DNA from 2 places in the Nocardioides sp. NPDC023903 genome. Region 2 is predicted to be linked to the other one. Evidence: predicted binding sites of a transcription regulator. Region 2 holds the regulator's gene; the other holds the start of a gene.
The links. Region 2 encodes LexA, which represses DNA repair genes until DNA is damaged. Its sites were predicted from a motif close to TCGAACANNTGTTCGA; they were not measured.
Positions count from the first base shown of each region.

Region 1 (7,784 bases), on a different contig from region 2:
GGTCGACGAGGACGGCTACATCTACGTGGTCGACCGGGTCGAGGACTTCATCAAGTCGTGGGGGCACCGGATCGCGAGCCAGGACGTCGAGTCCGCGGTCCTCTATCTGCCGGACGTGGTGGCGGCTGCCGCGGTCGGGCTCCCGGACGACGCTGCCGGCGAGCGGGTCGAGCTCGTGGTGGTGCGGCGGCGCGGGTCGCTGCTGCGCGGCGCCGACGTGATCGCGCACTGTCGCGAGCGGCTCTCGAAGCACATGGTGCCCGAGGTCGTCCGCTTCGTCGACGCGCTGCCGCTGAACGCGAACGGAAAGGTCATCAAGCGCGACGTACGCGCGATGTGTCTGCGGCTGGCCCAGGAGCCGGCCGAGGGGCAGGACGACGACGTCGATGATGCGGATGATGCCGGCTTCGAAGGGGTCAAGGTGGGTTGAGGATGTCGATGCGAAAGGTGTCCGGTTCGGTGAAGCTGCTGGCCGGAGTGTGGGCAGGAGTGCTGGTGGTCGCGGTCGCGCTGGCCGGGGCATGGTTGCTGAGGAGTCCAGGGATGAACGAGCACATCGCGATCGCAGAGCCCAGCGAGTCCGAGCTGCAGGTCGCGGGGCAGACCAAGGTGCTCTTCGGGCACAACTCCGTCGGGATGAACATCCTCGACGGGGTCTCGAAGGTGTACGCCGACGCCTCTGTGCCGGCGCCGGCCATGGCCGATGTGACTGGTCCCGAGATCTCCGGTGCCAGCATGACTGATGCCGAGGGCGCGACGATGCGGCATGCGTACATCGGGGTGAACGAGGACCCGCTCAGCAAGTTCGCGGCGTTCACGGAGCTGGTGGACAGCCCGGCCGGGAAGGACGTCGACGTCGCGCTGATGAAGCTCTGCTACGTCGACATCATCGCCGCCACCGATGTGCAGGCCGTCTTCGACGGCTATGTGTCGATGATGGAGGAGGTGGAAGCAGCCCATCCGGACGTACGTTTCCTCTACACGACCGTGCCGCTCACCGCCGACCGCAACTGGAAGTCCAAGGTGAAGGCGGCCCTGGGTCGTGACGACGAGATGGGACCGGCCGACAACATCGCCCGGGAGCGCTACAACGCGATGATCCGGGAGAAGTACGGCGCCACCGGCCGCCTCGTCGACATCGCCGCCGCCGAGGCCGACGGCACCGGGGAGCGCAGCCAGGACGGCAGCACCTACTACGTGCTCAACAAGAACCTGACCTTCGACCGCGGTCATCTCAACGAGGTCGGCTCGGAGGCCGTCGCCGCCGAGTTCCTCAAGATGGTGGCGACCCACAGTCCGGTCGCCTGAGGTGCTGACAAAGGGCGATGAGCGTGCGATGAGCCTGCAGGGGGTCGGGATCGACATCGCCGACATCAGGCGCTTCGCTCGGCTCCTGGCGATGCGTGGTTCCGGGTTCGCGGTGCGCTGGTTCACCGACGCCGAGATCGCCCAGTGCATGGCCGCGACCACCCCCGCCACGGCCTTCGCGATGAGGTACGCCGCCAAGGAGGCCGTCTGGAAGGCCCTCGGTCCCGGCGAGTGGTCCGGGCCGCTGCCGTGGCGCGGGATCACCGTGCTCGAGGATTCTCCTGGGTCTCTCGAGGTCACCCTCGAAGGCCCTGCGGCCGATCTCGCGGCTCTGGCCGGTGTCACCGCGGTCCGTGTCGCCACCGTTCCCGGGCCCCGGATGGCCATCGCCACGGCCGTCGCCGAAGGCGCCGTGATGCGAGGCGACGATGCCTGACCTACGACTCGACCACATCGGCATCCAGGTCCGCGACCTGCACCGCACCGCCGAGGCCTTCGAGCGGCTCTTCGGCTACCGCCGCGCCACCGACCCGGTCGTCAACACCCGCCACGGCGTCCGCGGGATCTTCCTGGAGAAGCCCGACTCGATCGCCATCAAGCTCATCACCCCGGTGACTCCTGGGCCGCATGCGTACGGTCTCCATCACCTGGCCTTCATGGCCCCTGATCTCGAGTCGACGCTTGTCGAGCTCGGAGTTGCTGGGGCTCGTACGCTCAGTCCGCCGCAGCCGGGGGAGATGTTCGACGACGAGCTCATCGCGTTCGTTCGTGCTGCTGGGATCAATGTCGAGCTCATCACTACTGATCGGCGTCGGGCTCGGATCCGCTGACCTTGGCTGTCTGTCGCGGACTGTGTTTTCGGGGTTGGTGTGGGCCGCCGACCCGTTTTGGAGGGTCTTCTCGATCTGGACCGGCGTCAAGGACGCCCTTCGGGCGCCGGCTTCGCCGGCCGCCTTCGGCGGTCCTGGACTCCGGACCAGATCGAGAAAGATTTGGCTGGCTATCGGGGCGGCGGCCCGGGTGTGGCGCAGCGGATTCTTGTTTGGGCCGGGTGAGGTTGATGGGGCGGAAGGGTGGCCCTTCGGGCCACTTACCATCCACAGATGCGAGGTTGTTCACTCAACGCCAAACCGCCTTTGACCTGCATAAATGGGTGGTCAGACGCGCGTTCGAGGCGTAGAATCAGACCCATCACAGCACACCTCTGAAGGAGAGGGATGGCGATGAGTCTCGGCCGCTCGATCGACCACTGGGGCACCAACCCCGGCGACGCGATCGATGCTGCCTTGAAGGCCATCGAGACCGCCGTTCAGGAGCTGCTGGCCACCGATCCCGCGTATTGGCGTACCGGGCAGAAGAAGGACTTGCTGGAGCGGTTGGAGAAGCTTCAGGCCCAGCAGGCTGCGTTGAAGCTGAGGGTGCTCGCCTTTGCTGGCGACATCGCCGAAGAGACCGGCGCCAAAGACGCCTCCGCGTGGATGCGCGCTGAACTCTTGATCGACAAGGGCGTGGCCCGGTCCCAGATCAAACTCGCGGCCAGTGTCGCGAGGTACGACCTCGTCGCCGCCGGCCTCGCCGAGGGTGTGGTGTCCCAGGACAAGGCCCGGGTGATCACCAAGGCGTTGGACAAGATCGTGGCCGACCCGGTCGCGAGTGTTGAGGACCTGGTGTTGGCTGAGAAGCTGCTGGTCGACCACGCCACCCGGTTGACCGCGAACGAGCTCCGCATCGTCGGCAAGCGGATCCTGGCCGAGATCGACCCGGTCCGGTTCGAAGACGCCGAGGCCAAAGCCCTCCTGGCTGAAGAGGAACGCGCCCAGCAGAAGACCGCGCTGCGGGTCTGGGACAACCACGACGGCACGATCGGGTTCGACGGGGTGTTGCCGACGTCGATGGGGATGAGGTTCAAGCGGCTGGTGGAGGCCTACGCCCAACCCCGCAAGCAGCAGTTGGTCGCCAAGAGTGCTCCGTTGCCGCTGTGGGAGCGGTTGATGGGTCAGGGCTTCGCCCGGCTCCTGGAGACCATCGACCCGGCCGCCCTGCCCCGCCACGGCGGCGATGCCACCACCATCAACGTGGTGATCAGCCTCGAGGAGCTCCGCAAGGACCTCGGCATCGCGACCCTGGGCTACGACGAGACCAACGGCGCCACGATCTCCGCGGCCGAGGCGCGTCGGATGGCGTGCAACGCCACCATCATCCCCTGGGTCCTGGGTGGTGATGGTGAGGTCCTCGATGCCGGTCGAGGCAGCAGGTTCTTCCAACCGATCCAGCGCAAGGCGATGCGACTCCAGCAGAAGTGCTGCCAAGCAGAAGGCTGCGACATGCCACCGGAATGGTGCGACGCCCACCACCTCGACCCCTGGGCCGCAGGCGGAAAGACCGACCTCAAAGACGGCGCGCTGCTCTGTCCGCACCATCACCGCCTCGCGCACAACCCGGCTTACGTTCATGAGCGACTACCGGACGGCACGATCCGGTTCACCCGCCGCCCCTAACCGGGTGGGTTAAAAGTGACTCCACCGGGACCTGCCCCACCAGGCCCGACGACATCACGGCTGACCGGTCTCGGCTCTCGCGCTGAAGCTGCCGCGCTCTACCGAGCGACGTGGAGCGCATGGATGCTCGTCGCTCTCGGACGTCGGCCGTCGCCAGGAGCTGTCCGAGGATCGGGCTCCGTCGAGACAGACGTTCGCGCGGCTGATCGCGCCGTCCCCTACCTGTGCCCAAAGAGCGTGTCGGCCAACTCTCGACTCCACGCTCGGCGTTCCCTGCTGGTGGGGACACTTCCCCACGGCGGCGAAGGTTCCCCACGCTCCGGAGGATGGGGAAGCTCCGCGCCCGTTGGGAACTCTTCGGATGAGTGGGGAGATGGTGCCCGGCGGCACCGAACCGACCCGACCAAAGCGCCGGCTCACTTGTGAACGATTCACAAGGTCGCGTCCACTGCCGTAGGCACCGACGAGGCACCAGGCGCCCGCGCACGACCAGCCACAGCCCCACGCCCATACCCAACTGAATCCGCCGCGCCACACCCTCGCCGCCGACCCGATACAGGCGAAGTCTTTCTCGATCGGGTGCCGGGTCAAGGATCGCCGGAGGCGACCGGCGAAGCCGGCGGGCGAAGCCCGTCCTTGACGCGGTGCATGATCGAGAAACAATCGAAGCAAGGGTCGGCGGCGAACACCGAAACGAAGCCACGGTCACCTCCGCGCGCCTTCCCGGTCCCACCCCAATGCAGTTTCAGTCCCCCGTAGAACCCTCTCGACGCCCCCGCCGAATCTCAGTGTCGAGAGCGTCCAGGTGCTGGGTCCAGAAGCGACGGAAAGGTGTGAGCCAAGCGTCGACCTCGGCCATGGGCCCGGTGTCGAGGGAGTAGATGCGGCGGGTGCCGTTGGGGCGTACGTTGGCGAAGCCGTGCTCGCGCAGGACCTTGAGCTGCATGGAGACGGCGGGCTGGCGGATGCCGAACTCGGCCGAGATGGTCTCGACGATCTCGCCGGAGGTGAGGTCGTCGGCGGCCAGGAGCTCGAGGATGCGGCGGCGTACGGGGTCGCCGAGGACGTCGAAGGCGTGCAAGCGGCTAGTCCGGCATCGCGGTGTAGGCGGCGACGCAGCGCTCGCCGGCGGCGCGGGCCTGGTCGGGGGAGGTGCCGAAGGCGATGTCGGCCTCGACCCAGGCGGCAGCGGAACCCTTCGTGTGCTCGATCATCGCGGGCAGTACGTCGGGGGACATCGGGTCCATCTTCTCGGCCTCGGGGGCGGAGAGGTGGAGGGCCAGGCCGAGCAGCATCTGCTCCCAGCCGATGCCGACGGCACTGGGGCCGAACTCCTTCCACTGCTCCGGCGGGACGGGGGCGGAGTGCTCGAGGCGGAGCAGCGTACGGCCGCCGGAGGCGGTCAGGGTCGCGTCGACCCAGGACATCATGTCGCCGTAGGCCCAGGTGATCGAGAGCAGCTTCGGGCGGTCGCAGGCGAGGATCTCGCCGCCGGCGTTGCCCTCGAGCTGGTAGCGGCCGCCGACCTCGAAGTCGCCGGTGACCGGCATCAGCCAGCGCGGGATGCGCTCCTTGGTGGTCAGCGCGTCCCAGACCTCGTCGGGCTCCGCGTCGTAGCTGCGCTCGACGACGAGCACGCGCAGCTCCTCGCCGCCGCGGGTCGTGGTGGTCAGGGCGCGGTTCACGGCGCCTAGGTGGTCGGCAGGGATGAAGGGTGGTGTGCTCATGCCTGCCGACATTATATCAACGAATCTTGATATTCAACCCTGATCAGCCGGGCAGGTGCGCCTCGGGCCCGACGAACCGGAACGCGATCTGTAGCTTCTTGAGGCTCCGGGGATCCGGCGTGGACTTTGCGCCGGTTCCGCCCATCTTGAGCTCGAACTTCTTCCAGGTGGCGAGGGTGGCGTCGTCCACGATGCCGTTGACCACGAGGTTGGCGCCCGCCTTGACGTTGAGCGCGTTCTGGATCCACCCAACGCCGTTGGTGCGGATCCGCTTGCCCTGGCGGAGCCCCGCGGCGATCTGGAACTGCTGCTGGACGATCGCCAGGTTCGACTTGGTGTTCTTCGGCTTCCACACGGGCTTGGCCCTCGACCTCGCGTACGCCGCGTAGTCGAAGATCGTCGCCCTGATGTCGGCGGGGTGCCAGGCCTTGTCTGTGTTCGCGCCGTGCTGGCCCTTCAGGCCGAACGCGTGGTGCAGGTAGTCGTCGAGCTGCGAGCTCGTGGCCCGGAAGCCGAAGAGCGCCGAGCCCCCGTCGACGTACTTCCCCACCCTGACCCCGAGGTCGCGGAAGTCGTCGGTCCGGACCACGCCGGACTGCGGCGGAAGCGTGAACCCGTGGATGTGGTGGCCGAAGGCCGGCGGGAACCGGTACCAGCAGGTGTACCCGAGCGCCCGTAGCCACTTCTCCTGGGTCCGCCAGTTCACGCCCGGGATGTGCAGGTCGGTGCACGCGTCGTGGTCGTGGGTGCCCGCGGACGCCCTGACGGTGTCGTTGAACGGCGCCTGGATGATGACGATCCTGGTGCCGAACTTCTTCTGCGCAGCGGTGTCGATCGCGCACAGGTGCGCGATGGTCCGAGCCGACCCCTTGACCTGCTTGCCGCTCGAGGTCGTTCGTGACCACAGCGCCAGATCGGTCTGCTTCGGGGGGTTGTTCCAGTCGATCGACTTGCCGTTGAGGGTGAGCATCTCACTCATAGATCAGGTCCTCCGGAAGATCCTCGGCAGGGATCATCGCGTCGGTGCCTGCGGTCTCCGCAGCCTCGCCGTCCTCGGTGTCCTCGTCGAAGATGTTGATTGCGGTGACGGCCTCGTCGATCTCGATCTCGAGTGCATCGATCATCGGCTTGGCTTCGGCGTCGGAGAGACCGAGTGACAGGTCTACGATCTCGCCGGGTTCTGGTGATGGATCGGACATGGAACCTCCTGGGTTCTGGGTGGGACATGCCTCCACCACCCTGTTCCGGTCACCGAACGGCGAGCCGCAGCCTCGGAGATCTACCTAGGACTGGCGATCTCGGCGACGTCCTCGACGAGCATCGGGGCCGCATGGAAGTAGGCGGTGGTACGCCGCTTCTGCTCGATGTCGCGGTAGACGCGCTCGACCTGCTCGACGGTGAGCCCGGTGGCCTCGGCGACCTCGGCGGTCGGTACGCCGTGGTTGAGCCCGTAGAGGCACAGGTCCATCCGCTGGTAGGGCAGCGAGAAGTAGAACTCCTCCTGCGACTGCTCCAGGGAGTAGGTGTCGGTGGTCGAGGGACGGGCCTGGATCTCTTCGGGCACGCCGAGGTGGGCGGCCATCGCGTAGACCTGCGACTTGTAGAGGTGCGCGATCGGCTTCACGTCGGCGGCACCGTCGCCGAGCTTCACGAAGAAGCCCTGGTCGTACTCGAGCCGGTTCGGGGTGCCGGCGACGGCATAGTTGAGCCGGTCGGCGTGAAAGTACTCCAGCGCCTTGCGGGCACGCTGCTTGAAGTTCGTCGCGGCCACGATCTCGAGGTAGGCCTCGGTCGTCAGCCGGTGCGTGCTCTGGGCGCCGGAGGGGTCCTCGACGACGACCGAGAAGAGCCGGAACGCGTCGGAGTCGACCACGCTGGGCAGCACGATCTTCGACTTCCAGCCCTGCCCGTACGCCGGCACGACCCGCCGGATCGCGTCGTCGCGGCGCTGGTAGGCACCGAGGCCGACCAGCACCGGCGAGATGTCCTCGAGTGTCGAATCGATCCCCAGGGCGTCGGTCAGCTTCGTACTGAACCCGATCGTGTCCTCGGAGGACTCCTGCTCGGGCATGTGCAGCGCGAAGACCCGATCCGGGCCGAGCGCCTTGACCGCCAGCGCGGCCACCACGCTGGAGTCGATCCCGCCAGAGACCCCGAGCACGATTCCCTTGCGCTTGTTGGCCACCAGGTAGCGGCGGATCGCGTCGCCGATCCGGATCGCCTCCGCCTCCTCGTCGATACGGAGCGTCTC
Region 1 covers NZ_JBEZZS010000040.1:13,140-20,923, forward strand. The annotation lists gene AB0F44_RS26400 (AMP-binding protein) at 1-430, shown strand, start outside; gene AB0F44_RS26405 (SGNH/GDSL hydrolase family protein) at 433-1,308, shown strand; gene AB0F44_RS26410 (4'-phosphopantetheinyl transferase superfamily protein) at 1,337-1,744, shown strand; gene AB0F44_RS26415 (VOC family protein) at 1,737-2,138, shown strand; gene AB0F44_RS26420 (DUF222 domain-containing protein) at 2,532-3,806, shown strand; gene AB0F44_RS26425 (metalloregulator ArsR/SmtB family transcription factor) at 4,552-4,887, opposite strand; gene AB0F44_RS26430 (SRPBCC family protein) at 4,892-5,533, opposite strand; gene AB0F44_RS26435 (hypothetical protein) at 5,577-6,512, opposite strand; gene AB0F44_RS26440 (hypothetical protein) at 6,505-6,732, opposite strand; gene nadE (NAD(+) synthase) at 6,813-7,784, opposite strand, start outside.
Region 1: AB0F44_RS26420 (DUF222 domain-containing protein) is a predicted target of LexA. The motif match lies at 2,466-2,481, and genes of this name have one in related genera.

Region 2 (7,784 bases):
AGCGCCGATCCCGGGTTCCAGCAGGCCAAGGGCGGTCTGCAGGAGGTCTTCACGACCGCAGAGCGGATGGCCGCCGCCTCAGAGCACGACGTGATCTGGCTCAACGAGGGCGGCGATCCCCAAAGAAATAATGCCAGGCCGCCCCGCCTCTGTGTCGCGCCGCTGCAGGTCTGGGCGCAGATGCGCGAGAAGCTGCTCACCGAGAAGACCGTCGTCTTCGCCTCGGCGACCCTCAAGCTCGGCGGCGACTTCGGCCCCGTGGCCGGATCCCTCGGGCTCAAGGCGGAGGAGCGCACCGAGGTGGGCGTCGGGGCGCAGCGTACCGATGACGTACTGCCGTGGATCGGGCTCGACGTCGGCAGCCCGTTCGACTACGGCAAGCAGGGAATCCTCTACGTCGCCCGCCACCTGCCTCCTCCCGGCCGCGACGGCATGGGCGCCAAGACCCTCGACGAGATCGTCGACCTGGTCGACGCCGCCGACGGACGTACGCTCGGGCTCTTCTCGTCCCGGCGTGCCGCCGAAGCCGCCGCCGAGGTCGTGCGCCAGAAGCTGCCTCACCTGACCACGTTGGCCCAGGGCGACGCGCAGCTGCCCGAGCTCGCCGCGCAGTTCGTCGCCGACCCCCACACGGTGCTCTTCGGCACGCTGTCGCTGTGGCAGGGCCTCGACGTCCCCGGCGACACCTGCCAGCTCGTGATCATCGACCGGATCCCGTTCCCGCGACCTGACGACCCGCTGATGTCGGCCCGGCAGCAGGCGGCCGACAAGGCCGGCGGCAACGGGTTCATGCAGGTCGCCGCCACCCATGCGGCGCTGCTGCTCGCGCAGGGGGCAGGTCGACTGATCCGCACCACCACCGACCGCGGCGTCGTGGCCGTGCTGGACGCCCGCCTGGCCACCGCCCGCTACGGCGGATTCCTCAAGGCCAGCCTGCCGCCGATGTGGGCCACGACCGACCCCGATGTCGTACGCAAGGCCCTCAAGCGGCTCTCGGAGATGGCCTCCGCCTGACCCAAGCCGAGTCGGCGCGTTCTGACCGAAATGCACGCCGAGTCGGCTCGTTACAACGAGCCGACTCGGCGTGGTTTTGGGTCAGCGGTAGGTCTTCGCCCACCAGCGGTGGGTGGCCTTGTCGGGGGTCGCGATGCCGTGGCACGAGAACGCGGTGCCCTGGCCGCAGTTGAAGTTGCTGCTCGCGTTGGCGAAGGTCACCTCGACCTTGCCAATCCGCTTGGAGGAGAAGCCCTCGATGGTCTTGGTGGCGATGCCCTTGCTGTTGGGCTTGAGGTAGAAGACGCCTCGGGTGCCGTCGGTGCGGAAGACGCTGACCACGGCGCCGTTGGCGTTGGGCCGGGCCACGTCGACCTTGACCCGCAGCTTCCAGCCCTTGCCGACGTTCTTCGGGACAAGGCGCTGGGAGGCGTACGTCAGGTGCTTGAGGGTGAACTGGCCGTCGACGGTCTGGTGCTTGGCGGGCAGCGCGGTGCGGCCGTCGTAGACCGGCGCGTAGTAGGCGCCGCCCTCGCTGTAGCTCTTCGAGGGGGCTAGGTTGGCGGCGGCGAAGCGGGTGTACTGCAGCTTCAACGTGGTGCCGCGGGCGGCGAGCGCCTGCCGGACGGCGGTGGTGGAGTAGGTCGACGGCGCTCGGTTCCAGATCGAGAGGACGACCTCCGGCAGCGTCCCGCGCTCCTTGGCGAAGCGCTCGGAGAGATAGCGGAAGAAGATCCAGTTGCCGTAGATGCCGAGGTTGGACGCGTTGGAGTTGTCCAGCGGCTTGCGCTGGTCCTCGAGCTGGCCGTAGCCGAGGTACTGCCGGTTGTCGTTGATGCTGTCGTAGACCTCGTCCTCGACCCAGGTCGCGGTGGACTCCATCATCCAGCGGTCCTCGCCGGCGTCGTAGGCGAACTGGACCGCGTGGAAGTATTCGTGAGCGGCGGTCACCCGGAGGTTCTCGGTGGGCGTGTTGACCGTGCCGTACTCGCTGGTGGCGTAGTCGTTGTCCATGACGCAGTAGGCCGTCGCGGCCGTCTTGGAGACCTTCGTCTCGGGCGCGCAGTAGCCGTAGTAGCCCTCGTCGTAGAGGTTCTCCAGGTAGATGTCGACCTTGCCCGGGGTGACCGCCTTGTCGGCCGCGGGCTTGCGGTAGCCCGCCTGCACGTAGAGGTTGTGGACCTTCGTGACCACGTCGCGGACCTGGTTCGCGTACGTCGTCGAGGCGGCGTCGCCGCCCTTGCCCGGCGTGTAGTGAACGCAGACCACGTCGCTGCAGGTCTGGGTCGCGGTGCGCGGGCGGGCGAGCAGCTCACGGGCGGCCGCCTTGTTGGAGCCGTCCAGGGCGTCCTTGGCGTTCCACAGGTCGGTCAGCGCGATGGTCGCGTCGGGCCGGCCGGCGACGTGCCGCCCGGGCACGACCTGGCGGGCACCGCGTACCGACTGGTTGCGCTTGACCTTCTTGGCCGCCGCGAGCGCTTCCCGGGCCGCCTCCTCCGTCACCGGCTGCTCGGCGCTGGTGTCACCACCGGTCCTCACCGAGGTCGCCGGCGTCGACCCGGTTGCGGGCATGGTGGCGACGAACGTCGCGACGACCATGCCTGCGATCAAGACGAGGGAGCGTTGTTTGCGGGTGATCCGGCGGGCAATGTTTCGCATGAGATACCAGACGTTCGGGAAGGCAGACCTGCGCAGTCTAAGCGCAGAGGGCGGCTGTGTCCGGGGGACACGGCCTAGGACGTGGTCTAGACGGGCTGCGTGACGTGATGGAGCCTGTTGCTTCCGGTTGCCGTGGCGTACGACCTGGCCCAGGTGGCCGTGGTGTTGGAGTCCTTGCGCTCGCCGATGACGTACCAGTCCATCTGGGCGCGGTTGCGGGTCACGTCGAGGACGGAGTAGCCGTGGTCGTCGAAGTTGAGGTAGCGGACGTGGCGGTTGGCGGTCCGGATGATGTTCTCGACCGTCAGGCTGACCGTGCGGCGTGGCGCGCCGAGGATGTCCTTGAGGTTGTTCGAGGTCACCGAGGTGGCCACGAACTCGACCCCGGCGGTCTTGCCGAGCGGGTAGACGGCGGAGTCGTACGGCAGGTCGCAGGCCCACGCTGAGTGGATGTCGCCCGTGACGAAGACGGTGTCGGTGATCGCGTTGTTGCGGATGTGCTCGAAGAGCTCGGTGCGGTCGGCGGTGTAGCCGTCCCACTGGTCGACGTTGTAGGCGATGCCGTTGTCGGGCAGGAGGCCGGTGACGTCGTTGACCGGGCTGATCAGGCTCTTGGGGAGCGCGCCGAAGGTGACCGGGCTGATCATCACCGGGTTGCCGACGATCTTCCACTGGGCGTCGGTGAGCAGACCGTCCTTGAGCCAGGCCAGCTGCTCGTCGCCGGTGATCGTGCGGTCGGGGTCGTCGACGCCGGCGAGGTCGGTGCGGGCTACCTGCTGGGAGCGGTAGGAGCGCAGGTCGAGCATGCTCAGCTCGAGCAGGTTGCCGAAGCGCAGGCGCCGGTAGATGCTGTCGTGGAGGTGGTCGTCGATCTCCACGGTGGCAGTGCCGTCGACGCGCAGCGGCATCCACTCGTCGTAGGCCTGGTTGGCGTTGGTCTTGCGGTCGATCCAGTCGTACTCACCGGGCTCGTTGTTCTCGGCGCCCAGCAGCCAGGCGTCGTTGGCCGACTCGTGGTCGTCCCAGGTGACGATCCAGGGCAGCCGGGCGTGGGCGGCGGAGAGGTCGACGTCGCGCTTGTACTGCGCGTGCCGGATCCGGTAGTCGGCCAGCGTGTGCATCTCGTGGGCCGGCTCGTGCCGCCGGACGTCCTCGTTGGCCATGCCGTAGCCGTACTCGCCGGGGGCGTACTCGTAGAGGTAGTCGCCCAGGTGGAGGATCGCGTGCAGGTCGTCGCGGGCGGCCAGGTGGCGGTAGGACGCGAACCAGCCGGCCTGCAGGTTCGAGCAGGAGACCACCCCGAAACGTACGTTCTCCGGGGCCGCGTCGGCGGCCGGAGCGGTCCGGGTGCGGCCGACGCGGCTGGTCTGGCCGTTGTAGGTGAAGCGGTAGAAGTACCAGCTCTCCGGCGCCAGGCCGGTGACGTCGAGCTTCACGGTGTGGTCGCGGTCAGGACCCGTCTGGTGGGATCCCTTCGCGGTGACGCGGCTGAAGTCCGCGGTGGGCGAGACCTCCCAGCGGACCAGGACCTCCTCGCCCTGCCCGGACCCGGGAGTCGCGTCCGCGGTCGGCGTGACCCGGGTCCAGATGACCACGCGGTCCGGGAGCGGATCACCGGAGGCGACGCCGTGCTGGAAGTGGTTGAGCGTGCCGCCTGCGGCCTCGGCGGGCTCGGGGAGAACGATGGCTCCGGCTCCTGCGGCGGTCGCCAGCCCGGCGGCGATGAGGGTGCGGCGGTCGATCTGCGTCTGGGTCACGCTGTATGGAACGACGCAGCCGCCGGCCCTGTCATGGGCCGGCGGCTGGATTTCACGCAGTGTTCCCGGACTGGTTCCGGGAGGTGTGGCGCAGGACTCAGAGGCTGCGCAGGACCGCCGTCACCTTGCCGAGGATCGACGCGTGGGTGCCGTCGATCGGCTCGTACGCAGCGTTCTGCGGCAGCAGCCAGACCTTGCCGTCCTTGCGGGAGAGCGTCTTGACCGTGGCCTCGCCGTCGATCAGCGCGGCCACGATCTCGCCGTTCTCAGCGGTCGGCTGCTGGCGCACGACCACGAAGTCGCCGTCGCAGATGGCCACGTCGACCATCGAGTCACCGGAGACCGAGAGCAGGAAGAGGTCGCCGTTGCCGACCAGCTGCTTGGGCAGCGGGAAGACGTCCTCGATGCTCTGCTGGCTCGAGGTCTCCTCGGCCAGGATCGGTCCACCGGCCGCGATCCGCCCGACCAGGGGGACCATGGCAGCGGCGGGGTTGGGGTTGATGTCGGCCTCGGCGGTGATCGTCGACTCGGGCTCCTCGCCGGACATGGCCTTGCGGTGGGCCATCACCTCCGGGAGGAAGACCTCGAGAGCGCGCGGTCGCTTCGGGTCCTTGCGGATCAGACCACGCTGCTCCAGCGCGCGGAGCTGGTGCGCGACGCTGCTGGTGCTGGTCAGCCCGACCGCGGCGCCGATCTCGCGCATGCTGGGCGGGTAGCCGCGCTGCTCGATGCTGTCGCGCAGGTGAGCGAGGATGCGCTGCTGACGCGGCGTGAGCCCGGTCGCGTCCGGCGGCCCGTCGGGCAGCTCGCGGACGCGGCTCTTCTTCGAACCGCCTGATCCGGTGCCTGTCTTCTGCGTGGTCATGTCATCACATTAGTCCCTCTAGCACCACGACATCAAACATTTGTTCGACCTCTTGGGAGGTGCGTGTCGGCGTTCGAAAATTCTTGGGGTCGCTACTTGCGTTGTTCGAACACGTGATCTACCTTCGAACATGTGCTCGATCGAACACCTGATCGAGAGACTTGTGACCAGGAGGCCGTGAGATGAGTGCAACCGTCTATGTGCTGCCCGTAGCCGAGCCGCCCCGTCCGGTGCGGGAGGAGCGTCGCTCGACCGTGCGGCTCACCCGTCGCGGACGAGTCGTCGTGTTCGCGTTCGCGCTCGTCGTGCTCTTCGGGATCGCGCTGATCGGAGCGAAGGTGGCGTTCGCGGTGGAGAACGGTGCGGACAAAAGCCCCGCCTCCTCCGCCCACACGATGGTCGTCGGCGATGGCGACACGCTCTGGGACATCTCCTCGAAGGCCGTCGCCGGCACCGACTCCTCGATTCGGGAGATGGAGCAGAGGATCAAGGAGCTCAACAGTCTCGAGTCCTCGATGCTCATGTCCGGACAGACGCTGATCGTTCCGACCGCGCCGTAAGGCGCCGCACAGATGTCCGGCTGCTCCTTCGACCCTGGCAGCCGGCTACCGGGGAAAAGAGTGAGAGTGCTGCAGGCGATGGGAAGCGTCTGCAGCACTCTCGCTGTCTCAGGTCAGTGGCGCCCGCGATAGGGGCTGTCCGGCTCGGCCGGCGGCCACTGCTTGTTGCGCGTGCTGTGCCGCGGCGGCCACTCGTCGTCCGGCTGGACCGGCTGGACCGGCTGGACCGGCGGGTCCTGGGGCTGGCGCTGGGTGGGCATCGCCTGGGTCGCGGCGGGATCCTGGGTCAGCCGAGCCCGCGAGCCGGTCTGGCCGTAGCTGGTCGGAGCCTGGTAGGCACCGGACTGATACTGCGGCGAGCCGGCCTGCTGGGTGGGGTAGCTGTCCGTGCTGTATCCCTGCGAGCCGTACCCAGGGGTGCTCTGCGGCGTCGACGTCGGTGTCGGCGGGCTGGAGTAGTAGGGCGCCGGAGTGGGCGGTGGGCTGGTCGGCGGCTGGTAGGCCGACGCGCCGTACGCGGCGCGACTGCCGGTGTTGCCGTAGCTCTGGTCGCTGCCGGGGTAGCCGTAGGGCGACTGGGAGCCGGTGTCGGGGTAGGCCGAGCGGTTCCCGGTGTCGCCGTAGGGCGGCTGGCTTCCGGTGTCGGAGCTGTGCCGGCCGTAGCCGGTGTCGTCGTAGCCGTAGGAGCCGGTGCCGTAGTAGTCCTGCTCCGGGTAGGCCTGCTCAGGGTAGGCCTGGTCGGAGTAGGCCGGGTCTGTGTAGTCCGTCTCCTCGACGTAGGCGTTGGAGTGGCTTCCGGCGTAGTCGTCGGTTGGCGGGGTGGGGGAGCCGGAGAAGGCCCGCCAGGCCTTTCCGGCGAAGGTGAAGGTCAGGAAGAGGCAGGCGACTGCAACGACCGCCGCGATGGCGAGCTTCGCCCAGGCGCCGGAATCGCCTCCCCGTGCGTCGGCCCCGAAACCGACGGCGACCCACACGAGCACTCCCCAGATGACGAGGAAGGCCAGTGTCGCGATCGCAGGCAAGATGAAAGGTGGCCGGGGACCGCTTCTGGGGCGCGTGCCTCTCCGCGACCCGACGCGATTTCCTCCGGAGATGTTTGTCACGGGGGTCATTCTTACGCATCAGGGCCAGTCCGGCGCCCTCGAACCGGAATCTTTCGGTGTTTGACCGGCGACACGCCGGACACGCGGGTAAACCCGACCCTCGCTTGCATCGTCGTGGGGGCGGGCGTACGGTTACCACTACATCTAGTAGTTACACGGCTGTAGTTATCCACATCTAGTTCACATGAACGGGCGGATGGCCCACAGCGATGAGGGTGTTGTTCCACAGGGGCTCACGCTCATATCCACAGGTTCCACAGGCTCGGGCCGCCAATGAGACGGCCTGGATCCACAGGTCTCACGAGAGGGGCTCGACCGTGCACTGTCCGTTCTGCCGACACAGCGACACCAAGGTGCTCGACTCCCGCGTGGCCGAGGACGGTGGCCAGATCCGGCGCCGCCGGGTCTGCCAGGAATGTGGGAAGCGGTTCACGACCGTCGAGCAGATGCAGTTGATGGTGGCCAAGCGCTCCGGCGCAGCGGAGCCGTTCAGCCGCGACAAGGCGGTGCACGGCGTACGCAAGGCATGCAAGGGCCGGCCGGTCACCGAGGACCAGCTCGCCTGCCTCGGCCAGGAGGTCGAGCAGGCGCTCCGCAGCCAGGGGCTGGCCGAGGTTCCCAGCAACGAGGTGGGGCTGGCGATCCTCGCGCCGCTGCGCGAGCTCGACGAGGTGGCCTACCTGCGCTTCGCGAGCGTCTACCGGGCCTTCGGGTCGGTGGAGGACTTCGAGCGTGAGATCCAGATGCTGCGTACGGAACGGGAAGTCCAGGACTTCGAGGCAGAACATCCGGTCGAGGCCCCAGTGGGCTCCGACTAGGTCCCACGGGACACATAGACCGGCCCGGG
Region 2 covers NZ_JBEZZS010000016.1:67,804-75,587, forward strand. The annotation lists gene AB0F44_RS17585 (ATP-dependent DNA helicase) at 1-1,014, shown strand, start outside; gene AB0F44_RS17590 (MXAN_6640 family putative metalloprotease) at 1,096-2,652, opposite strand; gene AB0F44_RS17595 (alkaline phosphatase D family protein) at 2,739-4,409, opposite strand; gene lexA (transcriptional repressor LexA) at 4,507-5,274, opposite strand; gene AB0F44_RS17605 (LysM peptidoglycan-binding domain-containing protein) at 5,457-5,834, shown strand; gene AB0F44_RS17610 (hypothetical protein) at 5,948-6,856, opposite strand; gene nrdR (transcriptional regulator NrdR) at 7,255-7,755, shown strand.